4 regions of the Streptomyces sp. NPDC002911 genome follow, and region 1 is predicted to be linked to each of the others. Evidence: riboswitches for the same ligand, from Rfam matches in the RefSeq annotation. Region 1 holds a riboswitch; each other region holds the start of a gene.
What was found. Region 1 has a riboswitch for cyclic di-AMP ahead of ACWD04_RS28300 (C40 family peptidase). Riboswitches for the same ligand answer to the same signal wherever they lie in the genome.
Positions count from the first base shown of each region.

Region 2: another riboswitch for cyclic di-AMP. It lies ahead of ACWD04_RS24640 (M23 family metallopeptidase); the one in region 1 lies ahead of ACWD04_RS28300 (C40 family peptidase).
Region 3: another riboswitch for cyclic di-AMP. It lies ahead of ACWD04_RS25245 (M23 family metallopeptidase); the one in region 1 lies ahead of ACWD04_RS28300 (C40 family peptidase).
Region 4: another riboswitch for cyclic di-AMP. It lies ahead of ACWD04_RS17900 (transglycosylase SLT domain-containing protein); the one in region 1 lies ahead of ACWD04_RS28300 (C40 family peptidase).

Region 1 is NZ_JBSFUO010000028.1:41,491-48,568, reverse strand. It holds gene ACWD04_RS28335 (adenosylmethionine--8-amino-7-oxononanoate transaminase) at 1-798, opposite strand, end outside; gene bioB (biotin synthase BioB) at 791-1,954, opposite strand; gene ACWD04_RS28325 (8-amino-7-oxononanoate synthase) at 2,099-3,247, shown strand; gene ACWD04_RS28320 (DUF397 domain-containing protein) at 3,248-3,577, opposite strand; gene ACWD04_RS28315 (ATP-binding protein) at 3,542-4,006, shown strand; partial or broken gene ACWD04_RS28310 (LysR family transcriptional regulator) at 4,028-4,138, opposite strand; partial or broken gene ACWD04_RS28305 (LysE family translocator) at 4,137-4,306, shown strand; gene ACWD04_RS28300 (C40 family peptidase) at 4,325-4,795, opposite strand; cyclic di-AMP (ydaO/yuaA leader) riboswitch at 4,799-4,971, opposite strand; gene ACWD04_RS28295 (hypothetical protein) at 5,337-5,594, opposite strand; gene ACWD04_RS28290 (urease subunit gamma) at 5,985-6,287, shown strand; gene ACWD04_RS28285 (urease subunit beta) at 6,302-6,613, shown strand; gene ACWD04_RS28280 (urease subunit alpha) at 6,606-7,078, shown strand, end outside.
Region 2 is NZ_JBSFUO010000019.1:12,125-19,202, forward strand. It holds gene ACWD04_RS24625 (bifunctional acetate--CoA ligase family protein/GNAT family N-acetyltransferase) at 1-2,624, opposite strand, end outside; gene ACWD04_RS24630 (HPr family phosphocarrier protein) at 2,790-3,071, shown strand; gene ACWD04_RS24635 (GntR family transcriptional regulator) at 3,242-3,946, opposite strand; gene ACWD04_RS24640 (M23 family metallopeptidase) at 4,168-4,968, opposite strand; cyclic di-AMP (ydaO/yuaA leader) riboswitch at 4,982-5,149, opposite strand; gene ACWD04_RS24645 (M16 family metallopeptidase) at 5,340-6,722, opposite strand; gene ACWD04_RS24650 (M16 family metallopeptidase) at 6,749-7,078, opposite strand, start outside.
Region 3 is NZ_JBSFUO010000020.1:46,239-53,316, reverse strand. It holds gene ACWD04_RS25265 (aspartate aminotransferase family protein) at 1-335, shown strand, start outside; gene ACWD04_RS25260 (helix-turn-helix domain-containing protein) at 419-1,039, shown strand; gene ACWD04_RS25255 (DUF6126 family protein) at 1,144-1,317, shown strand; gene ACWD04_RS25250 (tyrosine-protein phosphatase) at 1,327-2,151, opposite strand; cyclic di-AMP (ydaO/yuaA leader) riboswitch at 2,567-2,725, shown strand; gene ACWD04_RS25245 (M23 family metallopeptidase) at 2,729-3,649, shown strand; gene ACWD04_RS25240 (SGNH/GDSL hydrolase family protein) at 3,812-4,639, shown strand; gene ACWD04_RS25235 (STM4011 family radical SAM protein) at 4,662-5,579, opposite strand; gene ACWD04_RS25230 (STM4012 family radical SAM protein) at 5,606-6,973, opposite strand; gene ACWD04_RS25225 (STM4013/SEN3800 family hydrolase) at 6,970-7,078, opposite strand, start outside.
Region 4 is NZ_JBSFUO010000010.1:128,965-136,042, reverse strand. It holds gene ACWD04_RS17925 (DUF742 domain-containing protein) at 1-221, opposite strand, end outside; gene ACWD04_RS17920 (roadblock/LC7 domain-containing protein) at 218-640, opposite strand; gene ACWD04_RS17915 (ATP-binding protein) at 637-2,019, opposite strand; gene ACWD04_RS17910 (SIS domain-containing protein) at 2,593-3,486, shown strand; gene ACWD04_RS17905 (hypothetical protein) at 3,555-4,109, opposite strand; gene ACWD04_RS17900 (transglycosylase SLT domain-containing protein) at 4,311-5,186, opposite strand; cyclic di-AMP (ydaO/yuaA leader) riboswitch at 5,189-5,349, opposite strand; gene ACWD04_RS17895 (hypothetical protein) at 5,425-5,619, shown strand; gene ACWD04_RS17890 (ferredoxin) at 5,951-6,142, opposite strand; gene ACWD04_RS17885 (cytochrome P450) at 6,197-7,078, opposite strand, start outside.

The sequences.
Region 1 (7,078 bases):
CTGCCCGGTACGGCCGAATCCCGTCGCGATCTCGTCGAACACCAGCAGTACGCCGTTCGCGTCGCACGCCTCGCGGAGCACCCGCAGATACGCGGGGGAGTGGAAGCGCATCCCGCCGGCCCCCTGCACCACGGGCTCCACGATCACCGCCGCCAACTCGTCGGCATGGGTGGCTATCAGCTCGCGCAGATGCCTCGCATAGGCCTCGTCCGGCTCGGCGTCGAAGCCGTCCGGAGGGGCGTCCGCGAAGATCTGCCGGGGGAGGGAACCCGACCACAGCTCGTGCATCCCGCCGTCAGGGTCGCACACCGACATCGGCTGCCAGGTGTCCCCGTGGTAGCCGCCGCGCCAGGTCAGCAGCCGGTGCTTGGCGGGCTGCCCCGCCGAACGCCAGTACTGCAGGCACATCTTCACCGCGACCTCGACGGAGACCGACCCCGAATCGGCGAGGAAGACGTGCTGCAGCGGCTCCGGAGTGATCTCCACCAGCCGGGTCGCCAGCCGGACGGCGGGCTCGTGTGTGAGCCCGCCGAACATCACATGGCTCATCCGGTCCAGCTGGCCACGGGCGGCCTCATTGAGCACCGGATGGTTGTAGCCGTGTACCGCCGACCACCAGGACGACATGCCGTCCACCAACTCACGCTGACCATGCGCGGGTTCGGCCAGCCGCAGACGCACCCCGGACGCGGACTCGACGACCAGCGGCTCCTGCCGGCCCGGCATCGGGCCGTAGGGGTGCCAGACGTGGGCCCGGTCCAGGGCGCGGAGTTCTGCGGGGCGGAGCGCATCAGGCATTGGGCGCGAGGTCCGTTCCGGCGCCGCGACGGCGTACCGCTACCAGGTCCGTACGCGCCGTCAGGGCCCCGGACGACTCCGGAGCGGTCTCGGCGGTGTCGCCGCACGGAGCGCAGCCGCCCTCGTGCGAACCGCAGCCTCCGGCCGCCGGCGCGCGGTGCTCGGGGAGCGTCGTCGTGGACGCCCCCTCCACTTCGAAACCCGCGTCCGCGATCATGTCGAGGTCGGTCTGCCCGGACTGGCCCTCACTGGTCAGATAGTCACCCAGGAAGATGGAGTTGACCAGATTCAGGGCGAGTGGCTGCATCGAACGCAGATGGACCTCACGGCCGCCCGCGAGCCGCACCTCGACGTCCGGGCACACGAACCTGACCATCGCCAGGATGCGCAGGCACCGCTGCGGCGTGAGGTGCCAGTCCTTCGCGAGCGGGGTCCCCTCCATGGGGATCAGGAAGTTCACCGGCACCGAGTCGGGATCCAGCTCGCGCAGCGAGAAGACCACGTCCACCAGGTCGGCGTCGGTCTCGCCCATGCCCGCGATCAGACCGGAGCACGCCGAGAGCCCGGCGGATTGGGCCTGCTGCACGGTGTCCACCCGGTCGGCGTACGTGTGCGTGGTCGTGATGTCCCCGTACGTGTCCTCCGAGGTGTTGAGGTTGTGGTTGTACGCGTCGGCGCCCGCCGACCTCAGACGGTCGGCCTGGCCCTCCGAGAGCAGGCCGAGGCAGGCGCACACCTCGACGTCCTCGTGCTGCTCCTTGATGGCCTCGATCGTCCGGGACACCCGGTCGACGTCGCGGTCGGTCGGTCCCCGGCCGCTGGCCACCAGACACACCCGCTTGGCGCCGCCGGCCACCCCCGCCGCAGCGGCCTTCTTCGCCTCGTCCGGTTTCAGCCAGGTGTACGTGAGGATCTCGGCCTTGGAGCCGAGCCGCTGCGAGCAGTACGAGCAGTCCTCGGGGCAGAGGCCGGACTTCAGGTTCACCAGATAGTTGAGTTTGACGCGCCGGCCGAACCACTGGCGGCGCACCTTTCCGGCCGCGGCCACCACATCGAGCAGTTCCTCGTCGGAGGTCGCCAGCACGGCGAGCGCTTCGTCACGGGTCGGCAGTTCGCGCCGCAGCCCCTTTTCCACCAGCGTGTTCAGCAGGTCCATGGCCTTGATCCTGACGTACGGCACCGCCATCGGCCAAGGAGGAACCGGACAGCAGAGCCGGTCGATGCTGTGTGTATTGCCACACCCTGGCCTGTTGCGCACCCGGCTAGGGTCTGTGAGCTGCCTACAAAAAGGGACCCGCCCATGTCCTACGCCCCGTTCGACTGGATCGACGAAGAGGCCCGGCGCCGTGCCGACGCCGGACTTGTCCGGACGCTGCGCCCCCGGCACGCCGGGACGGAACTGCTGGACCTCGCGAGCAACGACTACCTGGGTCTGAGCCGGCACCCGGAGGTCACCGCGGCCGCGGCCGAGGCGGCACGCACATGGGGCGCGGGGGCCACCGGCTCGCGGCTGGTCACCGGATCCACCGCACTGCATGCCGAACTCGAGCGCGAACTCGCCGGTTTCTGTGGTTTCGAAGCCGCCCTGGTGTTCTCCTCCGGCTATGCGGCCAACCTCGCCGCACTCACGGCGCTCACCGGACACGACTCGCTGATCGTGTCCGATGCCGGCAACCACGCCTCGATCGTCGACGGCTGCCGGCTCTCCCGGGCCGCCACCGCCGTCGTGCCGCACGCGGATCCCGCGGCCGTCCGCAAGGCCCTCCACACGCACGGCGGACGGGCGCTGACCGTTACCGACTCCGTCTTCTCGGTGGACGGCGACGCCGCCCCGCTGGCAGGTCTCGCCGACGTCTGCCGCGACGCTGGTGCCGCCCTCCTCGTGGACGACGCACACGGACTGGGCGTCCTGGGCACGGGCGGGCGCGGCGCGCTCGAGGCCGCCGGGCTCGCAGGCGGCGAAGGGATCGTCTCCACGCTCACCCTCTCCAAGTCGCTCGGCAGCCAGGGCGGAGCAGTGCTCGGTTCCGCCCGGGTCATCAGCCACCTGGTCAACACGGCGCGTACGTTCATCTTCGACACCGGTCTCGCCCCGGCGGCCGCCGGGGCGGCTCTGGGCGCATTGCGTCTGCTGCGCCGTGAACCCGGACGCGCGGTGAGGGCCGGGGCCGTCGCCGTGGAACTGCACGGCCGGCTGACGGCGGCCGGACTGACCTCGGTACGTCCGGACGCCGCCGTCGTGTCGGTCCGCGCGCCCTCGGCGGAGTCGGCGGTGCGCTGGGCGGCCGACTGCCGCGCGGCGGGTCTCGCCGTAGGATGCTTCCGGCCGCCGTCGGTGCCGGACGGGATCTCCAGGCTGAGACTGACCGCCCGGGCGGACCTGACGCAGGAACAGATCATCACGGTCGTGCGTACGGTCCTCGCGACGGCGCCCCTGCCGGTCAGCTGATCAGACGGCCGCAGGCCGGCGACGAACGATGTCCACGCCGGCGCAGAGAAGCGCAGCGGCGGCCAGGTCCGTGTCCCTGGAGTCCCGTACTGCGAGTTGATCGCCGCGCAAGGGAGCGGTTTCCACGCAGTTGTTCACCCCGGTGCTGCGGCTGCTGCGCCGCCACCTGGGTGCGGGGTGAGTCCCGAGGTGTGACGCCGACTGCGCACCTTCTCGTTGGGCTTGCGACGGCGTACCGCAGGGCCGTTCCGCATGGCGGTGGCAGTCTGGCGCGAAGCACGATCCAGGCCGGCCGTGTCGGTCAGGGCGGGAAAGGGACGGCGTCGCCATGGCGGACATCAGGAAGCAACCGTCACTCTGCCGAGCGATCCGGCCTCGGTCTCCGCGGCCCGGAGATATGTGGATGGGGTACTCGCCGAATGGGGCCTGGCCGGGGGCGGCGACACCGCTGCCACCACCATGCTGATCGTCTCGGAACTCGCTACCGACGCCGTCCAGCACACCTTCGGGCAGTCACCCACCTTCACCGTGCACCTCCGTCTCGACCGGGATGTGGAGGTCTGTTTCGGTGTGACGGACAGCCACCCTTGTCGGCCCCAGGGGCTGTCCGCCGCAGCCGGCCGGGACAACGGCCGGGGAATGGTGATCATCCGGGCCCTTACCAAGGAGCACGGCGGCCGGCTCGACGTCAGCCCCACTCCGGACGGGTGCAAGACCGTGTCGATCGCTCTTCCCTGGCCGGTTCCCGTACAGAACTGACGCCGTCGGACGGGGCCGTCCTCACGCGGCGGAGGCCCGGCCGAAGCCGCTGCGCAGGAGCGCCATCAGCGTGGTAGCCGCCGCGGTGTTCTGTTCCCCCCGGTGCACCACGGAGATCGTCCGCCGGAAAGCGGTGGTCGTCGTGCTCGCTCTCGTCTGGTTCCCGGCCGTGGCTTGTTGGTGGACCGCCTGGGCCGGTGGCTGCGCCGGCCGCGTACCGCCCGTGCGATCGAGGGCGGCAGCGGCACGGCGCTCACCGCGTTGGGACTCGTACTGGTGACCGGGCCCCTGTTGCGCTGAGACAGGTGACAAAGGCTGTCAGCGGACCCTCCCGTACCAGACGTTGCCGGACCAGATCTTCTCCAGCCGAACCACGGCGCCGGTCTTCGGTGAGTGCCAGATCCTCCCGCTCCCGGCGTAGATGCCGACGTGGTACACGCTGCGGCCCGCATGGAAGAAGACCAGGTCGCCACGTTGCCGCTGCGACCGGGAGATATGGCGGGTCTTGTTGTACTGCTGCTGCGCCGTGCGGGGCAGTTTCTTGCCGGCCTTCTTGAACGAGTAGAGCGTGAGCCCGGAGCAGTCGAACCGATGGGGGCCCGTGGCGCCCAGGCTGTAAGGGGCGCCCTTCTTCGAAGCGGCGATCTTGAGGGCTTTCGTCGAATGAGCTGCGGCCTCGGCGTCGTTCACGAAACCGGGTGCCAGCATGGTGGCGCCTACGGCGAATGTCAGAACCGAAGCCGTGCCGGCCCGGGCGAACAGAGAGCGGACATGAACCTGCGCAGTCATGCGCAACCCTTCGTCAGCCGCCTGTGAAGGATGACCTGTCGGGTTCGGGCTGGCGAAGTTGCCCGGCCGCGCGAAGCGGCTTCACCCCGAGGGCCGTCCGGATATCCGGCCGGCCCGTTGTGCTCGGGTCCTCCACTCCTGCCGATCCATTCCTGTCGACCAGGCATCCGGACAGCGGCAGGACTCGGCGTCCGCCCGGACCGCCCCGCCGCGGTGGCGGGGGCTTGTCGTCCCAGGGATCTTTACGCACGCCCTGCCGGATTTCCTCGCGGAATCAGGCATATGTGAGAGTCGTCACGACTGATCCGATCGGGTGGACGCGGCCGGTTCGGAGCCGTGGCGACTGCACGGGACCAGCCGCGTACCAGGGGCGGAACGATGTATTCCGTTCAGTGTCCGCGCTCGGTGCGCAAGTTGGGCTGGCCCTCGGCAGGGGGAGTTTCTACGCCGATCGAGCGAGGAAAACTGGTCGGTCTGTCGGGCGTGTCGTGAAAGGGCGTCGAAAAGCCCACCGGGAGCCCGAGTCGGGCAGCGGAGGTGCTCAACTCGGTGACGCGGGAGGCACGGAGACCCGACCGGCGCGACGCTCTCCGTCCAGCAGCCGCAGCGCCCTGGCCAGGGTGTCCGCGTGGAACTGTGACTCGCCCCGCTCGTGCATCGACGCGAGTGCGTCGCGGAGGGCGGCGGACCGGGACGCGAGAGCCTGAGCCGCCCGGAGCGCACTGTACGTGTCGCCACCGCGGGCGGGGTTGATGCGGCCGAGCTGGTCGAGCGCCTCCAGGCGGAGCACCGCGGTCATGAGGACCGGGACCGCTGACGCGGTCCGAGGGTGGGGGCAGGGCCGCGCGGCTGCGGCCCCGTCCCGGCGATGACGGCTGCGCCGTATACGACGAGGTCCTCGATCGCGTCGCGGGTTGCGGCCGCACCGCCGTGACAGCGGATCCTGAGGGTGCCCTCGTGCTGTCCGGGGTGCTGTCGCAGATCCGAGCCCGACGTCCCGGAGGGCGGGTTGCGTGCGCCGACGTCCATGGATCCGCAAAAAATCAGTTAACGCGCCGGAAAAACTTTCGCCCTAACGTGCAATACCTGGTCGCGGAACCCTCCTCATCATTCAACAGAGTGTTGAAGGCGGGGTAGGGTCCGCTGCGTCCGGGGCAGGTACCGGGCGGAAGACGAAGAGGGTGGAAGCGTGCAACTGACTCCGCACGAACAGGAACGCCTGCTCATGCATGTGGCGGCCGATGTCGCAGAGAAGCGCAGGGCGCGCGGACTGCGGCTGAATCACCCCGAGGCGATAGCGCTGATCACCTCCCACCTCCTCGAAGGTGCCCGCGACGGCCGGACCGTGGCCGAACTGATGGCCTCCGGCAGGGAGATCCTCACCCGCGACGACGTCATGGACGGCATACCGGAGATGATCCACGACGTCCAGGTCGAGGCCACCTTCCCGGACGGCACCAAGCTCGTCACCGTCCACGACCCGATCGTCTGACGGGGGAGCGGCCGATGATTCCCGGAGAGATCCTGTACGCGCAGGACCCGGTGCCGCTCAACGAGGGGCGCCCCGTCACCCGTCTCACCGTCCTCAACGGCGCGGACCGTCCTGTACAGGTCGGCTCGCACTACCACTTCGCCGAGGCCAACACCGGCCTCGAGTTCGACCGTCGAGCCGCCCACGGGCTGCGGCTGAACATCGCTGCCGGAACCGCTGTGCGCTTCGAGCCGGGTATCCCCGTCGATGTCGAACTCGTCCCGCTCGCAGGTCTGCGCATCGTCCCCGGACTGCGCGGCGACACCGGAGGTTCCCTCGATGCCTGAGCTCAGTCGCCCCGTGTACGCCGATCTGTTCGGGCCCACGATCGGTGACCGCATCCGGCTCGCCGACACCGATCTCTTCGTCGAGATCGAGGAGGACCGGTCCGGCGGGCCCGGACGGGCCGGCGACGAAGCCGTGTTCGGCGGCGGCAAGGTGATCCGTGAATCCATGGGCCAGGCGCGGACGACCCGCGCCGAAGGCGCCCCCGACACCGTTGTCACCGGCGCCGTCATCATCGACCACTGGGGCATCGTCAAGGCCGACATAGGTATCCGCGACGGCCGGATCACGGGCATCGGCAAGGCCGGGAACCCGGACACGATGGATGGTGTCCACTCTGCGCTGGTCATCGGGCCCGAGACCGAGATCATCGCGGGCAACGGCAAGTTCATCACCGCCGGCGCCATCGACGCGCACGTCCACTTCATCTCGCCGACCCTCGTCGACCAGGCACTCTCCTCCGGGAT
Region 2 (7,078 bases), on a different contig from region 1:
AGCTCGGAGGGTGCGCCGGCCAGTCCGAAGGAGAGAACGGCACCGGCGGCCGCGTCGATGGACGCCCTGACGACGGTGTCGACGCCCCTGGGGGCCATGGCCTGGACGACGGGCCGGAGTTCGGCGGGCGTGCCGAGCAGATCGGTCAGCTCGTCGTACGAACGGCGCAGGGCGTTCTCGTTGGCGAGATCGAGCCGGACGCCGCCGAGGTCGGCGCGATGCCGGAGGTGGGGGGCGGTGGTCTTGAGGGCCACCGGGTAGCCGAGCTTCGCGGCGGCGGCGACGGCGGCATCCGGATCGGGGGCGGAGAGCGACGGCCGTACGGAGACGCCGTAGCGGGCGAGCAGTTCGCGGGCCTCGTCGTGGGTGAGCGGGCGGCCGCGTGGGTCGGGGCTCGGGCCGAGCAGCGTCCTGATCAGCCCGGCGGTCCCGTGCTCGTCGATGGTGTCGTCCAGGAATTCGGGCACTTTGCCGGGGACGGCCACCTGGCGCCGCCACTGGGCGTACTTCACCGCTTCGGCGAGCGCGCGGACGGCTCGCTCCGCTGCGGGATAGGCGGGGATCCGCCCGGCGGAGGGCGCGGTGCGACCGGTTGCGGCCGTCACCTCACCGGGCGTGACCGCGCCGGACGGGGACGCGACGGGCGGGGACGCGACGGGCGGGGACGCGACGGGCGGGGACGCGACGGGCGGCCGGGACGCCGGCTCCGCGGCAGCCGCATGGGCGGCAGGCCGGGAGGCAGGCGGGGCGGCCGTACTCGTGGCGGCGGCGAGGGCCTGCGCCAGGCCGCCCATCTCCACGTGCACCACCGCCACCGGCTTGGCGGGGCCGGTGGCCGCCGCCTCGCGCAGCGCGGCCGCCAGGACCTCGCCGTCGCCGGTCTCCGCCTCGCCGTTCTCCCCCACCCAGGGGATCGCGGTCACGATCACCGCGTCGCACGTCCGGTCGGCGAGCGCCTCGGCCAGTGCGTACCGGAAGTCCTGCGGGCTCGCCTCCGTGGTGAGGTCGCGGGGCGGGCGGGGGCGCAGTCCTTCCGCCAGGCAGGCGTCGTAGGTGAGGAGGCCGAGCGACTCCGAGTTGCCCAGGATCGCCACCCGGGGGCCGTCCGGCAGGGGCTGACCGGCGAGGAGCAGACCGACGTCGACCATCTCCGTCACGGTGTCGACGCGGATCACGCCCGCCTGGCGCATCAGCGCGGAGACCGTCGCGTCGGGGATCCGGCTGACCGGTACGGCGTGGCCCGGTGGATTGCTTCCGCTGTGCCGTGCGCCCTTCACCACGACCACCGGCTTCACGGCGGCCGTCCGGCGGGCGAGCCGGGTGAACTTGCGCGGGTTGCCCAGTGATTCGAGGTACAGCAGGGCGACATCGGTGTCCTGGTCCTCGAACCAGTACTGCAGGAAGTCGTTGCCGGAGACATCGGCCCGGTTGCCTGCGGAGATGAAGGCCGAGAGGCCGGCGCCCCTGCGGTGGAGACCGGACAGGAGGGCGATCCCGATGGCGCCGGACTGGGTGAAGAGTCCGATGCGCCCGGCCTGGGGCGACTCCGGGGCGAGAGAGGCGTTGAGGCGGACGGTGTCGGAGGTGTTGATGATGCCGAAGGCGTTCGGGCCGATGATCCGCATGCCGTACGAGCGTGCCTGCCGGACCAGTTCCCGCTGCCGCTCCCGCCCTTCGGCGCCGCGCTCGGCGTATCCGGCGGAGAGGACGACGAGGCCCTGGACCCCGTGTTCGCCGCAGTCGGCGACAGCCCCGGGCACCCGGTCCGCGGGGACGGCGACGACCGCGAGATCGACCTGTTCGCCGATCTCACCCACGGAGCGGTGCGCGGGCACCCCGTCGACCGTGCCCGGTCCGGCCGCGAACGACGTGTTCACCGCGTACGTGCGTCCGGTGAAGCCCGAGCCGACGAGATTGCGCAACACCGTCCGGCCCACGCCGCCGGGCTCACGGCCGACGCCGATGACCGCGACGGACCCGGGGGCGAGCAGGCGCTGGACGGAACGCGCTTCGGCCCGCTGCTCACGGGCGCGCTGGACGGCGAGGGACTCGGCCGTGGGTTCCAGGTCGAGGGTGAGGTGGACCGAGCCGTCCTCGAAGCTCCGCTGCTGGGTGAACCCGGCGTCCCGGAACACCTTGATCATCTTGTTGTTGGCCGGCAGCACCTCGGCCGCGAAACGGCGGATGCCCCGTTCCCTGGCCACCGCCGCGATGTGTTCGAGAAGGGCCGACGCCACACCTCGGCCCTGGTGGGCGTCCTGGACGAGGAAGGCGACCTCGGCCTCGTCCGCTGGGGCCGACGCGGGCCTGCCCTGCTCGTTGATCCGGTCGAAGCGGACGGTGGCGATGAACTCGCCGCCGATCGTGACGGCCAGTCCCACCCGGTCGACGTAGTCATGATGGGTGAAGCGGTGCACGTCCCGGGCGGAGAGACGCGGATACGGGGCGAAGAAGCGGTAGTACTTCGATTCGTCGGACACCTGCTCGTAGAAGCTGACCAGCCGCTCGGCATCATCCGTGGTGATGGGCCGGATGCGCGCGGTGCCACCGTCGCGGAGCACCACGTCCGCCTCCCAGTGGCCTGGGTACGCGTGAGGCGGACTCTGCTCCGGAGTGAGCTCCATGGGCAAAGCGTACGGCCCGTCGCACCGGTCGCGTCGGGATGGTGGCGACGGCACGCCGAGGAGGCCGGCTGGGCTTGGGCGGCCCGGTTACTGTGCCTGGCACAGCAATGCGCACTGCATGAGAGACTGGTCTAGACAACCCATTGTTACGTGAAGGGCAGAACCATGGCTGAGCGCCGCGTCAACGTCGGTTGGGCCGAGGGCCTGCACGCCCGCCCCGCTTCCATCTTCGTCCGTGCCGCCACGGCCTCCGGCGTCCCCGTGACGATCGCCAAGGCGGACGGCAACCCGGTGAACGCCGCTTCCATGCTCGCGGTGCTCAGCCTGGGCGCCCAGGGTGGCGAGGAGATCGTGCTCACGTCCGAGGCGGACAACGCGGAAGCCGCCCTGGACCGCCTGGCGAAGCTGGTCACCGAAGGGCTCGAGGAGCTTCCGGAGACCGTCTGACTCCAGCCGTTTCCAACCGGCGCATTCCTGCGGGAAAGCCGCGGCCCCCACCGGGAGCCGCGGCTTTTCGCATTTCCTTGACCGGGTTCGTGGAGAGCTCCGAAAACCCGAGTCAGGACAGCAAAAAGAAAGCCCTCCGATAATTACCCTCTTTGTATACGGTGCGCTTGTTAATGGCGGGCTCCCGCGATGTTTACGGGGTGTTGCGAAGTCCTCACCCGGGCCGTGCCCGCCGGGCGCCCCGGCAGGTCCGTGCGGCGCAGCCGGTGGGCAGCGGTGGCCCGCTCGGCGTGCTGGGCGGCGAGAGCCCTGGCCCGCTCCACGTCCCGGCGCGCCACGGCGTCGACGAGAGCGCCGTGCTCCGCCCAGGAGTCCGCGGGGCGGGCCGGCTGCTCGACGACGTACATCCAGGCGATCTTGTGCCGGAGCTGGGTGAGCAGAGCGATCAGCGCGGGGCTGCCCGAGGCCTGCGCCAACGTCTCGTGGAACCAGCCGCCCAGGGAGCGCAGATCCTCGCCCTCGCCCCTGCGCACCCGCTCCTGCCCCAGCCTGACCAGGCCGCGGAGCACCTTGAGGTGCGCCTCGGTGCGGCGCTGAGCCGCGCGGGCGGCTCCGAGGGGCTCCAGGAGCATCCGGATCTCCAGGAGGTCGGCGGCCTCCTGCTCCGTGGGTTCGGCGACGCAGGCACCGGCGTGCCGGCGGGTGACGACGAACCCCTCGGATTCCAGGGTGCGCAGCGCCTCGCGTACGGGGACGCGGGAGACGCCGTAGCGACGTGCGAGCACCTCTTCGGTGAGGCGGCTGCCGCGCTCGAAGACACCGGAGACGATGTCGTCACGGATTGCCGTGCATACCGAATGCGCGGGAATGCGCATGTCCGAACCTCCGCCTTAATCCCCGCGAAACGCGGCCGATCGACGCCTGTTCTGTGACTCTATTGCAAACGGCTGGAATTTCCGATGGCGGGGTGTAATCCATGGATATCTTTTGGCCAGGGGAGCACGTGCGCGGGGCTTCTGCGGGCCTCTCACCCGGACATGGCGAGGGCCCCGGCGGATGCCGGGGCCCTCGTCCGAGCGATGTGGTGCGGCGCGGGTCAGACCTGGACGCCGTGGGCGCGGAGGTACGCGACGGGATCCATGTCCGAGCCGTACTCGGCGGTGGCCCGGGCCTCGAAGTGCAGGTGCGGCCCGGTGGAGTTGCCGGTCGAGCCGGAGACGCCTATCCGCTCGCCCGAGCCGACGCTCTGGCCGACGGACACACCGATCGAGGAGAGGTGGCCGTATTGGGTGTACGTACCGTCCTTCATCCGGAGCACGATGTTGTTGCCGTACGCGCCGCCCCAGCCCGCCTCCACGACCGTGCCGGCGCCGACTGCGACGACAGAGGTGCCGGACGCCGCCTGGAAGTCGACGCCGGAGTGGCTGCCGGAGGACCAGAGCGCTCCTCCGGACTGGTAGCCGGTGGTCACGTGCGAGCCTGCGACCGGGAGGTGGAAGGAGTTCAGCCGGGCACGCTCGGCGGCGCGTGCGGCGCGCGCCTCGGCCTCGCGTGCCTCCTTGGCACGGGCTTCGGCCTTGCGCTTCGCCTCAGCCTCCGCCTTCGCCTCGGCCTCCGCCTTGGCCTCGGCCTTCGCTTCAGCCTCGGCGGCGACGTCGGCCTGGTGCTGCTGCGCCTTCGCCTGGGCGTCGATCTGCGCGGCGAGGGTGGTATCGAGGACGACCGCCTGGGTCAGGCCGGTGGCGGTGACGGCCTCGGAGTCCGCGGCGAGGGCCGGGGAGGCCGGGGTGCCGATGACGCCGGCGGTGGCCAGGGCCGCGATACCGGCGGCCTCGGCGCTCTTGCGCGTCAGGCGGCTCGGGGCACGGTGCTTCCCGGTGGCACGGATGAACGCCATGGAGGGGCTGGATCCTTTCCTTCCTTCTCGCCTACCGGGTTAGCTGACGGGTTCGGAGCAGGAAGGTCTCCTACGGGCCCCTGAGCCTGCGACGAGGACAGGGATCCGATTCACCCCAGGGACTTCATGGGTCCCCGGCTCCCCAGGCTCGCGCCTGACGGGGACTCGGCGATGACTGTCCGGCGCCGCGGACGCGGCAGTCGTCTGGCGGACAGCCGGGCCGACGCTAGAGCGGGCCGCTTTCCCGCACCAAACGGAAAGGGTCCTTTGTCGCACATCCCACAGGATGAATGACGGCTTTTTCTACGAAACGGACATATGACGGACCCCAGCGGGAGTGCGCTCGCCGGGGTCCGTCATGTCCTGTTCTGTCAGCCGGTGACGACCGACACCTCGCCGATGCCGAGCGCCTTCACGGGCTCCGCGATCTGCGCGGCGTCCCCGACCAGGACAGTGACCAGCCGGTCGACCGGGAACGCGTTGACCACGGCGGCGGTCGCCTCGACCGTGCCGGTCCCTGCCAGGCGCGCGTACAGCTCGGCCTGGTAGTCATCCGGCAGGTGCTGCTCCACCTGGTCGGCCAGGGTGCCCGCGACGGAGGCAGCCGTCTCGTACTTCAGCGGGGCCACGCCCACGAGGTTCTGCACGGCGGTCTCACGCTCGGCGTCGGTGAGCCCCTCGGCCGCCAGGGTGCGCAGGACCTTCCACAGGTCGTCGAGGGCGGGGCCGGTGGACTCCGTGTCGACGGAGCCGCTGATGGCGAGCATCGCGGCACCGGTCGCCCCGGAGGCGGAACCGGGCGCCGTCGAGCGCAGCACCTGTCCGAAGGCCCGCACGCCGTAGGTGTAGCCCTTCTCCTCGCGCAGCACCCGGTCCAGCCGCGAGGTGAGGGTGCCTCCCAGACAGTACGTGCCGAGAACCTGGGCGGGCCACACGCTGTCGTGCCGGTCCGCTCCGATCCGGCCGATCAACAGCTGGGTCTGCACGGCTCCGGGGCGGTCCACGATGACCACACGGCCGGTGTCGTCCGCAGTGATCGGGGGTACCGGCCGGGCCTGGCCCGCATTGCCCGACCAGCCCCCGACGGTTTCGGAGAGCAGCGCGTCCAGGTCCACCTCGGTGAGGTCACCGACGACGACCGCCGTCGCGGTGGACGGGCGCACATGGGCGTCGTAGAAGGCACGCACGGCGGCGGCGTCGATACGCCGGACCGTCTCCTCGGTGCCCTGGCGCGGACGCGACATCCGTGCCGTGGCGGGGAAGAGCTCCTTGGAGAGCTGTTTGGCGGCCCGTCGGGCCGGGTTCGCCTGCTCGTGCGGGATCTCGTCGAGGCGGTTGCCCACCAGACGCTCGACCTCGCTCTCCGCGAAGGCCGGGGCCCGCAGGGCCTCGGCGACCAGGCCGAGGGCCTTGGGCAGCCGCGAGACCGGCACCTCCAGGGAGACCCGCACACCCGGGTGGTCCGCGTGGGCGTCCAGCGTGGCGCCGCACCGCTCCAGCTCGGCGGCAAACTCCTCCGCCGAGTGCTTGTCCGTGCCCTCGGACAGCGCGCGCGCCATGATCGTGGCCACACCGTCCAGACCCTCGGGCTCGGCGTCCAGCGGGGCGTCCAGGAAGATCTCCACCGCGACGACCTGCTGGCCGGGGCGGTGGCAGCGCAGCACGGTCAGCCCGTTGGGCAGGGTGCCACGCTCGGGTGCGGGAAAGGCCCAGGGCCTGGCCTCGCCGGCGGTCGGCTGCGGGTGGTACTCCATCGCTACTCCAGTCACGGCGGCGTCGGTCACTTGTCGGCCCCCTCGTGCGCGTCGGTGCCGTCCGTCTCGTCGGCCGGTTCGAGCGGCTCGTAGACCAGGACCGCACGGTTGTCGGGGCGCAGATGCGCCTGGGCGGCGGCCTTGACCTCGTCGGCCGTCACGTCGAGCACCCGGCCCACCGCGGTCAGGGCGAGCTGCGGGTCACCGAACAGGACGGCGTACCGGCACAGTTCGTCGGCGCGGCCGGAGACCGTGCCGAGCCGGTCCAGCCACTCACGCTCCAACTGCGCCTGCGCACGTTCCATTTCCTCCGGCGTGGGGCCCTCCTCCGCGAAGCGGGCCAGTTCCTCGTCGAC
Region 3 (7,078 bases), on a different contig from region 1:
AGGTGCGCGGGCGCGGGCTGATGATCGGGATCGAGTTCGGCAGGCCCTCGTCCCTCAAGCTGCGCAGCCGCTGGACGATGCTGCAGGCGGCCCGCAAGGGTCTCTTCGCGCAGATGGTGGTGGTGCCGCTGCTCCAGAAGCACCGGATCCTCACTCAGGTCTCCGGTGATCATCTGGAGGTGATCAAGCTGATCCCGCCGCTGGTCATCGGAGAGCCGGAGGTCGACCGCTTCGTGACCGCCTTCACCGCCGTCATGGACGACGCGCACAGCGGCGGCGGGCTGATGTGGGACTTCGGCAGGACACTGGTGAAACAGGCCGTCGCCAACCGCTGATGGCCCGCCGCCGGAGACTCAGCCAGGCTTGCCTCTGAGGCAAATTATTTGCCTCAGAGGAAAAGTCCTGGCCCAATGGAGGTATGAATCCTCCTGACGGTGGGGTGCCCGACGAGATCCCGGGGATCGCGCCACGCCTGCGCGATCTGCGCCGTAGTCGTGGTCTCACCCTGGAGGCCGCGGCCGGCCGGGCCGGACTCTCCCCGGCCCACCTCTCCCGGCTCGAGACGGGCCGGAGGCAGCCCTCGCTGCCGATGCTGCTCGGCCTGGCCCGTGTCTACGGTACGACCGTCTCGGAACTTCTGGGCGAGATGCCGCCCGAACGTGACGCGATCATCCGCGGCGGCCCGCTCGACGGCGCGCCGGGCGGAGCCGGGGCGGGTGGCTGGCTCTACCGGCAGGCGGGCGGATCGGGCCGTGCCATGCAGGCGCTGCGCGTCCGCGTCCCGTACGGGACCGAGGGTGATCTCGTACGCGTCCACCCGGGGGAGGAGTGGCTGTACGTCCTCGACGGCCGGCTGCGGGTGGTGCTCGGCGAGACCGTGCACGACCTCGATCCGGGCGACAGCGCGCACTTCGACTCGCTGACCCCGCACCGGATCGCGGCGCTCGACACCGGTGGGGCGCGCCTGCTCTTCGTCCACACACTGCTGCAGAGCCCCGCCGCCGAGCTGTGCCTTGGCAGCGGGATCCACCGGCTCTGATCCGGCACGCCCTCACCGGGCGCCCCTGCGGGGCGTCCCCACCGGGCGCCCCACCGGGCACCCCTTCGTCACCCCGGCCCCAGTGGCCGGAAGAGAGGACTGTCATGTCCGATTCGGAGTACTACGACCCGCTCACCCCGCGCAGGCCGAAGAGTGCGGACACCCAGGAGCGGCGAATGCCCCGCGGTGTCGTGATCCGGCTCTTCGCCTATCTGGTGGCCGGACATGTCGTCGCGGCCTTCCTCTTTCTCCTGTTCACCGTGGCCGGCAAGGGCTGAGTCCCGGCGTCACGCGCCCTCGACGAGGCGTTCACGCAGCTTCGCCCGGGTCTCGTGGCTGATCTTCAGCCCTTCGAGGATGTAGCGGTCCGTGCTGCCCCATATCTCCTCGATGGCGGCGAAAGCCGCGTCGAGGTACTCGACATGGGCACCGAAAAGCGGATTGAGCAGCTCCATCACCTCGTCGGACATGCCTGCCGACGAGGTGTCGCTGCGCCGCACCCTGTAGCGGCGGTGCGCGTCGTTCGACTTGAGGTAGTCGGCCTCGATGGCCTCCCTCTCGACGCCGACCGCGAGAAGCGAGACCGCGACCGACAGGCCTGCCCGGTCCTTGCCCGCAGCACAGTGCATCAGCGCCGGCACACTGTCCTCGGCCAGCGCGTGCAGGACGCGGCTGTGTTCGGCGGTGCGGTCCTTGATGATCGAGCGGTACGAAGCGATCATCCGTTCCGTTCCTCTGCCGTCGGCCAGGATCGAGCGGAGCTGCTGAATGTTCCCGTCGCGCACCAGCCGCCAGAACTCCGCGCCGTCGGCCGGGTCGGAGAGAGGAATGCTGACATTCCGGACGCCGGGCAGCTCTACGTCATGACCGTCGAGCTTGTGGTCGGCGGCGTTGCGGAAGTCGAAGATCGTGTGCAGGCCGAGCCCGGCGAGGAAGGCGGCGTCGGCCTCGGTGGCGTGGGCGAGGTGGCCGCTGCGGTAGAGGCGCCCGTACCGGACGGTGCGGCCGTCCGCGGTCGGAAGCCCGCCGACATCGCGGAAGTTGCGGACGCCGGCCAGACTGACGTCCGTCGGGTCGGGGCCGGCCGGCGGGACCGCTGGCAGCTGCGTCACAAGGACTCCTGAGTGTCGGGCGTCGGCGCCGCTCGCCGACGGGGGCACGTCCGCGACGATACGACATGGCTGCACCAGGCAAACCGTCCATGTCGCCGTGACGTCGGCCCGCCCGATGAGTCGACGTCCGCGTCATGTCCGTATTGGTCTATTTAGTGGAACATGCCCTGCTTGTGGGGTAGATGGGCTCAGGCGGGTGAGCGGGATCATATCCGTGACCGTGCGTGGTGAAGAGCCCAGGGGGTATTCCGGACGCTGCGCGGAAAGCCAAGATCTGTAATCCACGGAGTGTGACGGGAATTTCGTGCCAGAAATGAAGCGTCGATTCCGGTTCGCAATGCGCGGCTTGTTCGCAGCGTCCCGGCTCGCTTACGGTCACGGTCAATCCGGACGGAACGCCTAATCCTGCCGCCGCCCGGAATCCGCACCGACTCACGTGTGGCAGGAGCGGGGGAACCAGGTAAGCCGCCGGCCGGAGGGATCCGGTACGGCTCGGGGTTAAGTTGCGCACGGCGCGGCCGGGCATCTCCAGTCCGAACCCGACAGCTCACCTCGTAGGCGACGGAGAGGAATTCCCATGCCCGCACAAGGCAAGCACCGTCGTCCGAAGTCCCGCACGATCGCCCGAGGCGTCCTTGCCGCGGGGACCGGTGGCGCCGTTCTCGCCCTCCCGCTGATCGGCGCCACCGGCGCCCATGCCGCCGAGCAGGCCGCTCCGGCCGCCAAGTCCGGTGCCGCCCAGGGCGTCCCCGCCTCGGCGGGGAAGAGCTCCCCGAAGAGCTACTCCGTGCTCTCCGGTGACTACCTGGCGAAGATCGCGGCCGACAAGAAGATCAAGGGCGGCTGGCAGAAGCTGTACCAGGACAACCGTGACGTCGTCGGCGAGAACCCGAGCCTGATCCTCCCGGGCATGAAGCTGACCCTCGGCGCCAAGACGTCGGACTCCGCCGGCAAGTCCGCCGAGGCCGCACCCTCCAAGGCCGCCGCACCGTCGACGCCGAAGACCGCCGCTCCGGCCGAGAAGCCGGCCGCCGCCACCGAGGAGACGGCTGTGAAGACCGTCGACGCCGGTGCGTCGGAGAGCGACAGCTCCGGCTGGGCCGCCCCGGTCGAGAACCCCAACGTCACCACCCAGTACCGCGCCTCCGGCGCCAGCTGGTCCAGCGGCTACCACACGGGCTCCGACTTCCAGGCCGCCTCCGGCACCAGCGTCCGGTCCATCGGCCCGGGCACCGTGGTGTCCGCCGGGTGGAGCGGCTCGTACGGCAACGAGGTCGTCATTCAGCACAGCGACGGCATGTACTCCCAGTACGCCCACCTGTCCTCGCTCGAGGTCTCGGCCGGTCAGACCGTCACCGGCGGCCAGCAGCTCGGTCTTTCCGGTTCCACCGGCAACTCCACCGGCCCGCACCTCCACTTCGAGGTCCGGACCGGCCCGAGCTACGGCTCGGACGTCGACCCGATCGCCTACCTGCGGTCGCACGGCGTCTCCATCTGAGAGGCAGCACCTGACGGTGAAGGAGAGGGGCGGTGCGCGGTGGCGCGCCGCCCCCTCCTTATTCCGGCTTTACCAAAAACTGACCGGGTGGTTTTTCTCACCCCCCGTCAACCCCTTATTACGGTCGCGTAGGTCACATTCGCCGGTGCAGGATAAGCCCTTGTGGCAGACGATTCGAGAAACAATCAGCGAGGCATCATCGGGTCGTACGCAGCGATTGGCGACAGCTTCACCGAGGGAGTCGGAGACCCCGGCCCCGACGGGACGCTCGTCGGCTGGGCGGACCGGTTCGCGGTTCTCCTCGCGGACCAGCTCCCGGTCCCCGATGCGATAGTCGGCCCCGCGGACGACCCGCACGGGAATTTCCGGTACGCCAATCTCGCCGTACGCGGACGCCTCCTCGACCAGATAGTCGAGGAACAGGTCCCCCGCGCCAAGGAGCTGGCACCAGATCTGGTGAGCTTCTGCGCGGGCGGCAACGACATCCTCCGTCCCGGTTCCGACCCGGACGACGTGGCGGAACGCTTCGAGCGTGCGGTTGCCGAGCTGACCCAGACGGTCGGCACCGTTATGGTCACGACAGGGTTCGACACCCGTGACATCCCCGTGCTCAAGCACCTGCGGGGCAAGATCGCCATGTTCACCGCGCATGTCCGGTCCATCGCCGACCGATACGACTGCCCGGTGCTGGATCTGTGGTCCCTGCGGTCCGTGCAGGACAGGCGGGCCTGGGACAACGACCGGTTGCACCTCTCGCCGGAGGGGCACACCCGGGTCGCGCTGCGCGCAGCTCAGGTCCTCGGCCTTGAAGTGCCGACCGACCCCGACCAGCTATGGCCCCCGCAGGCACAGCGCGGGACGCTCGAGGTGCGGCGCGACGACATCCAGTGGGCGCGTGAATACCTCGTCCCGTGGATCGGCCGCCGACTGCGCGGGGAGTCCTCCGGGGACCACGTCGAGGCCAAGCGCCCCGACCTGCTGCCGCTCTGACCGCTCAGCCGCCGGCACACCGTCAGCGGCGGACGAAGGGGAGCGGTCGCCGGGCCGGACCCGGCGCCACAAGCCCGTCCGGGGCGGCTGTCCGCGTCGGACGGGCGGGTATCCGCTCCAGCACGCCGCCCGCGAACACGTCGTACAACGGCAGTGTCTCCAGATGCACATAGCCGATGTGGCAGTCGCACACATCGAGCGGGCAACCGCGTGGGCCGAGCGAGCTACGGTAGCTGCCGTCGTAGAGATTGCCCAGCTCGGCGCGGACGAAGTGACAGCGGCGCACCGTCCCGTCACCGTCCACCGAGATGACCGACTCGCCGGTCCGGCAAGGCAGCCCGCGCGAGCGGTGCGGATGCCTGCTGTAGGGGAAAAGCGGGTCCAGAGCCGTCCAGCGGTCCGCCTGCTCGTCCGTGTAGGTGTGCCCCTCGGCGGCATTGACCCAGAAATACACCTCGGGCGGCAGCGCGGTGCGCAGCCGGCGGGCCTCCTCCAGATGTTCGTCGAGGCCGACGATCCCGACGCTGTAACGCACCCCGAGGGCCGTCAGCTCCCGGCACCGGCCGAGGAACCGCTCGTACGGCGTCTGGCCGGGGTGGTAGGTGCACCACAGGGCCACCTTGTCGCGCTCCGCCTCGGCCAGCCAGCCCGTACGGCCGCTGAGGTTGGTCTGGATCGCGACCCGGCCGATGTGCGGCAGCCGCGAGAGCTCGGCGAGCGTCTTCCGGTACCAGGAACGCACCAGACCCTCGCCCCACGGGGTGAACAGCACGGACAGCCGGTCGCCGGTCTGCGCCGCGGCCCACGCGGTGAACCGCTCCAGAGCCGCACGATCGGCCCGCAGCTGCTCCCCGCTGTCCCGACGCTTGGCGAACGGGCAATAGGGGCAGTCGTAGTCGCACGAGGCCAGGGGGCCCCGGTAAAGGATCGTCAGGTCCATGCTCACCTCACTGTTCATCCGCCTGTTCACTTCGCTTCGTACGCGGCCATCGCGGCCCGCACTGCAGGGGAGAACAGCTCCGGGCCCAGCGCGTCCGAGTGGGCCAGGCCCTCGGGGGACAGGCGCAGCAGGGCGGGGCCCGCCCCCTCGTCCAGCCAGCCGCGCGCGGAGAAGAGCTCCAGTTCGGCGGAGAAGTCGTCGTACGGATCCGTGCCGAAACGATCGCGGTACTCGGCGGGCCGCGCACCCTCGGCCTGGAGGAGCGACTGCAGGAGGTGGCGTCGGCGCGCCTCGTCGGCGTCGACGTACCGGCCGACCTCCGCCCGGGAGAAGTCCGGTGTCGTGGTGAAGCCGTCGATGATGCCCCGGATCTCCCGCATCTCCACCGCGTAGTCGAAGGAGTAGTGCAGCAAGGAGGTGTACGAGCGGGCGCCGCAGCCCAGCCCGATCATGCCGTCGGTCTGGCAGGCGTAGTCCTCGGGGCCGGTGCGCGGGGCGTCCGTGCGGCGGAACATCCGCATCGACACCTGCTCGTAGCCCTGGGTCAGCAGATGGTCGCGGCCCGCACGGTACAGCCGCAGCCGCTGTTCGTCCCAGGTGGTGTCCGGCCCGTTGGGCGCGTCCGCTCCGGTGCCCGACCGCCCGAGACCGGTCAACGGGCGCACGTACAGCGGGTAGAGGTACAGCTCCTCCGGGCGCCAGGCCAGGGCGGCGTCCAGCGAGGTACGCCAGCTCGTCTCGGTCTGGCCCTCGATGCCGTAGATCAGGTCGATGTTGAGGACCGGGATGCGGGCATCGCGGATCCGGCCGAGGGCCGCCTCCACCTCGGAGCGGTGCTGGGGACGGACGGCAGCCCGGGCCTCGGAGTCGACGAAGCTCTGCACACCGATACTGATCCGGGTGGTACCCCGGTCAGCCAGCACGGCAAGCCGGTCCGCCGTCGCCGTGGACGGCGAGGTCTCGACCGACAGCGGCACCGCTCTCAGGTCGGCCCCCATCCGTGTCTCCGCGATGTCGCAGAGACGCTCCAGCTCGCCGGCGGTGAGGAAGGTGGGCGTGCCGCCACCGAACGCCGCGGCGGCGAAACGCACCGGCCCGTCGTCGCCCAGCGCGTCCCGGACGCTGGTGGCCTGCCGTTCGAGCGCGTCGAGGTAACGCGTCGTCAGCTCCCCGGGGGCACCGATCCGGGTGAACAGATTGCAGAAGCCGCAGCGGACCTCGCAGAACGGTATATGGACGTAGAGGGAGAGCGCGTCCTTGCGCTCCGCCGCCCAGAGTTCGCTCAGCGGCGGACGTCCGCCGGGCCGGTCGTCGAGCGGGCGGTAGGCGGTCTTGTGCGGGTACGCGTAGACATAGCTGCGGTACGGGCTGGTGCTGTGTGTGGTGCCGGTCATCGGCGCGCCCCCGGTTCGAGGAAGAAATGGGCATAGGGAACGGTCCATACGGCTTCGTGACCGATGCGGTGGCCGGTGTAGCCGTCGTCGCCGTACGCAGTGCCG
Region 4 (7,078 bases), on a different contig from region 1:
CTGACCGGAAGGTCCAGGTGGGCGGCGCATTCGACGACGGTGAGGGCCCCCGGCTCCAGGAGCTCGCACAGCCTGCGCTGCTCGGAACCGCTGTCCGGTGGCAGGGCCGAGTCCGTACGGATCACCACCGCGAGCCGGTCGAGCGCGGGACCGGTGGGCGCCCAACGGCCACCGGTGACCAGGTAGGCGGGAATCAGGCGGCGCCCTGGGCCGGGGGTCATGGCCGGGTGCGCGCGTCCGGCCGGCGGGTGGGGGCGTGCATGGCCCGGGTCAGCGCGGTGACCTGCACCTGCATCTGGTAAGCGATGTTCCCCAGGTGGGCGTCGGGAGCCGCGAACAGGGCCAGCGTGGTGTTCTTGCCGGCCGGTACGACGACGGCGAATCCCAGGTCGGACTCCACGACCGTCTGGGCCAGGCGCGGTGACTCGGCCTCGGTGAAGGCGGTGGTGAAGGCACGGGCCGCCGCGTGCAGGGTGGCCGTCATCGCGGCGACGCGCTCGGCGGACGCACGGTCCAGGCCGGGCGACGCGCCTTCGACGAGCCCGTCGCCGGTGGCGACCACGGCGTGCCGTACTCCGGGCAGGTCCAGCAGGGGAGTCAGCACCCAGGCGAGATCACCGGCGGTGGGGGTGGTGCTCACGTCTCGTCGTCTCCTTGGTCGTCCGATGGGGATGCAGAGGGCCCCGGGGGCCCGGGCGCCTTCCTGCCTCTGAGGGTGCCTTCCTGGAGGGCGGCCCAGGCAGCTCCGGCCCGCTCGGGCGTGCGGAGCGCGGCCTCCTCCACCGGCTGCTGCCGAGCCGTCGACGCCTGCGGGGAGGCCGTCCGGGGGGATCTGCGCCGCCGGGTGGGCAGTTCCGCCGGGCCCACCGCTCCCCGGGCGGCGGGGGCGGGTTCGGCCGGGGCCGGGGGCGCGTCGGGCTCGGCCGGTACGGGCGAGAGGCTTTCGGCAGCGGCCCCGGCCCCCCGCGCGTGCACCGGCTTCGGCGCGAGCACGGACAGCGTGCGGTCGTCGTCGATCACGGTCAGCAGATGGGCCGGGATACGCAGCATCGTGCGCATCCCCCCGTACGGCGACGCCTCGATGTGGCAGCTGAAGCCGTATCTCGCGATGAGCCGCCCCACCACGGCGAAGCCGGTCTGCGGCGGGTCGCCCAGCTCGGTGAGCAGCACCTCGGAGGGGCCGGACAGCAGTGCCCGGGCCCGCTTCAGCGCGTCGTCGTCCATGCCGATCCCGGCGTCGTCGACCAGGATCAGAGCCCCGCGCCCGGCGGCCTGCTGGACCGTCACCGGTACCTCGGTGTCCGGGTGCGAGTACGCCGTCGCATTGGCCAGCAGCTCGGCGAGCGCGATCGCGAGGGGTTCGGCGGCCCGGGCGACCAGCGCGAGCCGCTCCTGGCGCAGATGGTTGGCGACCTTGATCCGCTCGTACCCGGCGACCCGGGACTTGGCGCCGAGCACGACCTCGACGAGCGGGGAGTTCTGCCGGGCGAGTCCCGGCCAGGCGTCGCAGAGTACGGCCGTGGCCTGGGTGCGGCGCAGCGCCAGTTCGTTACGGAAGTCGAGCTGCAGGATCCGCGGGTCGTCGTACTCGTGCTGGAGTTCCTGCAGCAGGTGCTGCGACTGGTTGAGCAGTGACTGGATCTTGGCCGAGGTTCCGCGCATGGCCGAGCGCGCTGCCGCGTCGACGCGTCCGCGTTCCTCCAGAACCGCCGTGCGGGCGGCCTGTACGGCCTCGGTCAGCAGACGTGCGGCGTCACTCTCGATCTCTGAGGCCTCCCGGAGCCCGGGAACGCGTGCGGTCCGGTGGGAGAGTGCGGTCGCCGCGGCGGGTATCCGCTTCCGGGCGAGCTGGCGGATCTCCTCGGTGAGGGCGAGGGTGCGGGCCTCGGCCGCCTTGGCCTGACGCTCGATCAGTTCCACGCGTGCCGAGGCGGCGTACGCGTCCCGCGCGGCCTGCCGCATACGGGCGGCCGACCATAATGCCGCCGCGACGGCGGTCAGGGCCACGATCCATGCCATCACGGTGTCACCGCGTCCCTGTTGTCGGGGCGGGGGCGGGGTTCCACAGCGGGCCGCGCGGCGAGACGGGGAGCCCCCGGGCGGCCAGGCCGCAGCCCCGCTTCGGCGGCAACCGGACACACGGCCCCCCGCCGAAGTCCCCGACGTCCCCACCCCTGATCGGCATGGGGCGATTATGCCGACCGAGATCCGGCCGCGCGTTCGAACTCGGCCATCGCGCAGGCCCGATGGCGTGGAACTACCCTTCGCCCGGCCCACCCACCGGCCACCGGTGGCCGCCCGAGGTTGCCGCAGATGCACCTCTCAGGGGATTTTCTACCTGATGTACAGGCATATCAGCCGTCAACTTCGCACGATGGCGCGGATATCCCCACGGGGATGACGGAACCGGATTGAGCCGTCCACCTACCAAGCTTGACTGAAAACAGCCGCCGCGAAGAACAGGGGACCTCGATCAGTTTGCTTGTTCTTGCTCGATTATCCCATCCGACATGCAGTATTGAACACGCGGGCATCGATTTCACCCAGCCCCACCCCACCAGGTGCGAACAGCAGCGGAAGCGGAGTGCGGACATGTCGCATGTCGAGACCGAGACAGCCGGCCAGCCGGAGTGCTGGCGCCGCGCCGCGGAGGTCGCTGTCGACCGGATGCGTGCCCTGCCCGCCACCGGTGAGCGCGTCGCCGTCGTCGGCTGCGGGACGTCGTACTACATGGCGCAGGCGTACGCCTCGCTCCGCGAGGCCGCCGGGCAGGGCGAGTCGGACGCGTATGCCGCCTCGGAATTCCCCTTCGGGCGCGCGTACGACAGGGTCGTCGCGCTGACGCGTTCAGGTACGACCACCGAGGTACTCGATCTGCTCACCCGGCTGCGGGGGACCACCCGGACCGTCGCCGTGACCGCCGACCCGCACACCCCGGTGATGGCTGCCGCCGACGACGTGGTCGTCCTCGACTTCGCCGACGAACGGTCGGTGGTGCAGACGAGGTTCGCCACCACCGCGCTGACCCTGTTCCGTGCCCATCTCGGGCTGCACACCGAGGACGTCGTACGGGACGCCGAGACCGCCCTGGCGGAGCCGCTGCCCGCAGGGCTCCTGGAATGCACCCAGTTCAGCTTCCTGGGGCGCGGCTGGACGGTCGGGCTCGCCAACGAGGCGGCGCTCAAGATGAAAGAGGCGTCCCTGTCCTGGACCGAGTCGTACCCCGCGATGGAATACCGCCACGGCCCCATCAGCATCGCCACGACCGGTACCGCGACCTGGATGTTCGGCACCGCTCCGGAAGGACTACGGGAGCGGGTGCTGGCGACCGGGGCCCGTTGGGTGGAGAGCGGCCTGGACCCGCTGGCCGACCTGGTCCGGGTCCAGCGCCTGGCGATCGCCCGCGCGGCGGCCCGTGGCCTCGATCCCGACCTGCCGCGCCATCTGACCCGCTCCGTGGTGCTCGACGCGGCAGCGGGGGCCTGAAGCGGTCAGGGCATGCCACGCACCGGGCCGATGAGCAGCCCGGTACGCGGCCGTGACCGTGACGCGGGTCAGGCCTCCTCGAAGTAGGCGTCCAGCGCCTCGTCGAGCTCCGCCGTCCACGCCTTCAGGTCGCTGCGGGCGCCCGCCTCGACCTCGGCGTTGAACCACCGGCGGCTCGACAGGTGGACGGTTACGGTGAACCGGCGCCCGAAGCGGCCGGTCTTGACCTCGACCGCCCCGATCTCGGACCAGTCGAACTCCGCCTCCTGGTCGTCGAGCCGGAAGCGGACGCCCTCGGCGTCCGCCCTGATGGATCCGCGCCGGTCGCTGACCTCGAAGACGGGGCCGTCCCCGTCACCGGCGCCCTCACGCGTCGTATCGACGCCCGGGGCCGCGTCCTCCGGGGCCGCTTCGTCGGCGGCCGCGGAATCGTCCACGGCCTCCTCGGCCACCCCCTCGGCATGAGCGTCCACGATCTCGGCCTTCGGGTTGCGCTCGGGCGCCGCCTTCTCCGCTTCCGCCTCCGTCCGCGCGGGGGCAGGGGCCGTCAGGCCGGGGATGTACGCCGGGTCTGTCCCCGCGGCGAACTCGGACTTGATCTTCGAATCTATGCGCTGCTCCACGGCGGGCAGTATGGACGACGAACCTGTACGAGACCAGTCGCCCGGGTCCGGCCGGCCGGTCGCCGGTGCGCCGGCCGCCGTGGCGCGACCCCCTCCGGAAACGACTGACGGGTGGTAGGGGTTCCGCCGAACCCGTACCACCCGTCAGTCCTGTCCCTCTGTCACACGCCCGCGCGCCGGCGGTTTCGCCTCGGCGAGGACTCAGTAGGCCGAGAAGACGTTGTCGATCGAGCCGTACTTGTCAGCGGCGTAGTTGCACGCGGCCGTGATGTTGGCGACCGGGTCGTAGCTGTCCATCGACGTACCGGGCACGTGGTAGGCCTGGAAGGTCGGGTCGATGACCTGCAGCAGCCCCTTGGACGGGATACCCGCCGCCGCGTTGGAGTCCCAGTTGTTGATGGCCATCGGGTCACCCGAGGACTCGCGGATGATGTTGCGGTGGATCCCGTCGTAGCTGCCGGGGATGCCCTGCTCGGCCATGATGGCCAGCGACTCCTTGATCCAGCCGTCGAGGTCGTTCGTGTACGTGGCCGTCTCGGCGGCGGGAACGGCCTCGGTGGCGGGAACGGCTTCGGTGGCGGGCGCGCCCTCGGCGGCGACGGGGGTGCTCGCACGCTCCGAACGGTCGGCGCGGTCAGCGCTCTCCTCGGCCCGGTCGGACGCCTTGGATTCGGCCTTCTCGGCCTTGTCCGCCGACTTGTTCTCGGCCTTGGCACCGATGGTCAGCTGAAGACCGGGGCGAATCAGGTCGGGGTTTCCACCGACAACCTTCTGATTGGTCTCGTACAGGGCCTTCCAGCCGCCGCTGACAGAATGCTCACGGGCGATCTTGGCGAGGGTGTCGCCCACGACGACGGAATAGGCGCCGGTCTCGGACTTCTGCGCGGCAATTCCCTTGCCGGATACGGCAGTAGACGTCGCCGCCTTTTCGACGGCGGTCGGCTGGGCCGGGGCGGCGAAGGCGCCGGTCGCACCGATCACAGGAAGGGCCAGGGCGGCTCCACCCGTGCTCACGGCGATGATACCGCGGGTCAGTGAACTGGCCCTGTAACGACGGTGCTTACCATTCTCGGGCATGCTGAATTCCTCTCCGTCGCCTGCGAAGTGAGCTGTCGGGTTCGGACTGGAGATGTCCGGTCGCATACGAATGCGACTTCACCCCGAGCCGCTCCGGAAACCGGATCGGCGCTTACTTGGGTCCCCCGCTCCTGCCGCACGAAGAAGTGGTCGGGTAACCGGACGGCGGCAGGATTAGGCGTTCCGTCCGGAGTGATGGCGACCGTAGGCGAGAAATAGGGAAAGGAACAAGCCCGGCATGGTGATCACAATTCATCCGGAAGATCAATTCACGGGAATTCATGTAATCCACCCCACATCGCGCCGGCCATTCCCGTTGGCACAGAAGGGAACCGGCTGCCGCACCCCCGCGTCCGGGGTGCGCGAAGTGACCCTGGTCACGGAGTCCGATTCGGGCGCTTTGTTCCCGATCGAAGAGGGTCAGGTCGCATGAAATGGCCTTTTATGGATTACGGGATTAATTTAAAAAACCAGACCAAATCGGACATGCGGCTCATGAGTGCGACCGCCATGACCGACGTACTGATCGCTGCCGCAGCCGCCGGCATTCCGGTCCATGACCTCGACGACCCGGCTGCCGTTCGATGGGTGGGGCCGGGCGGCGAACTCAGCCGGAAGCCGCACTGGGCGACCGTCCGGGCGCACCACGGCGACAAGGGACGCGCCGCGGCACAGCAGTGGCCCGCAGCAGCCCGTAAGGGTTTGCTGCGGGCCACTGCGGACCGAGGCCCGTCCCCCGCCGTCCGCCGGCCGGCCGCCTCGCGTCAGTCCTGGATCATGATGGCGAGTGCCGGGCACACGGCCGCGGCCTGCTGGACGTCGTCGGCACGGTCCGAGGACGGCGTGGCGTCGAGCAGTACGGCGATGCCGTCGTCGTCCTGGTCGAACACGTCGGCGGCGGCGACCACGCACTGTCCGGACGCCACGCACTTGTCCTGGTCGAGGATCACCTTCATGAAGACTCCTTCGTCGTCGGTGTCACTGTGCGGCGGGGTGTGGGGGGTGCACGGTCACCACGCCACGGGCAGTTCGTGGACGCCGTAGACGGCTCCGTCGTGCTTGAACGACAGCTCCTCCAGCGGGGCGTCCAGACGCAGCGTGGGGATGCGACGGTAGAGGGTGCTGTAGACGACCTGCAGCTCCATGCGCGCCAGCGGCTGACCGAGGCACTGGTGCACGCCGAAACCGAAGGCCACATGACGCCGGGCGTCGCGCCGGAGGTCGAGCCGGTCGGGGTCGGCGAAGACCTCGGGGTCACGGTTGCCGATGTCGTTGGGCACGATGATTCCCTCGCCCGCCCGGATGACCTCGCCCGCGATCTCGATGTCCTCCAGGGCCACGCGACGGCGGCCCCCGTGGGTGATGTTGAGATAGCGCAGCAGCTCCTCGACGGCACCGGAGACCACGGTGGGGTCCTCGGTGTCACGCAGCAGCGCGAGCTGGCCGGGATGCTCGAGCAGGGCGAGGGTGCCCAGAGCGATCATGTTCGCCGTGGTCTCGTGTCCGGCGAGCAGCAGCAGGACGCCCATCTCGGCCGCCTCACGGCGGGACAGTTCACCCGCCTCGACCCGGGTACCGAGTCCTGACAGGAGGTCGTTCACGGGCCGGGCTATCTTGTGACCCATCAGCTCGTCCAGATAGCCGATCAGATTGCCGTGGGCCACGGCCCGTACCTCGGGATCCGCGCTCCGGCTGATGAGGATCTTGCTGTTCTCCTGGAAGAAGTCGTGGTCGGCGTACGGCACTCCGAGCAGTTCGCAGATGACGAGCGAGGGAACCGGGAGCGCGAACGTCTGGACGAGGTCGGCCTGCGGGGGCCCGGCCAGCATGTCGTCGATCAGTCCGTCCACGATCTTCTGGACGGCGGGGCGCATCGCCTCGACCCGCCTGAT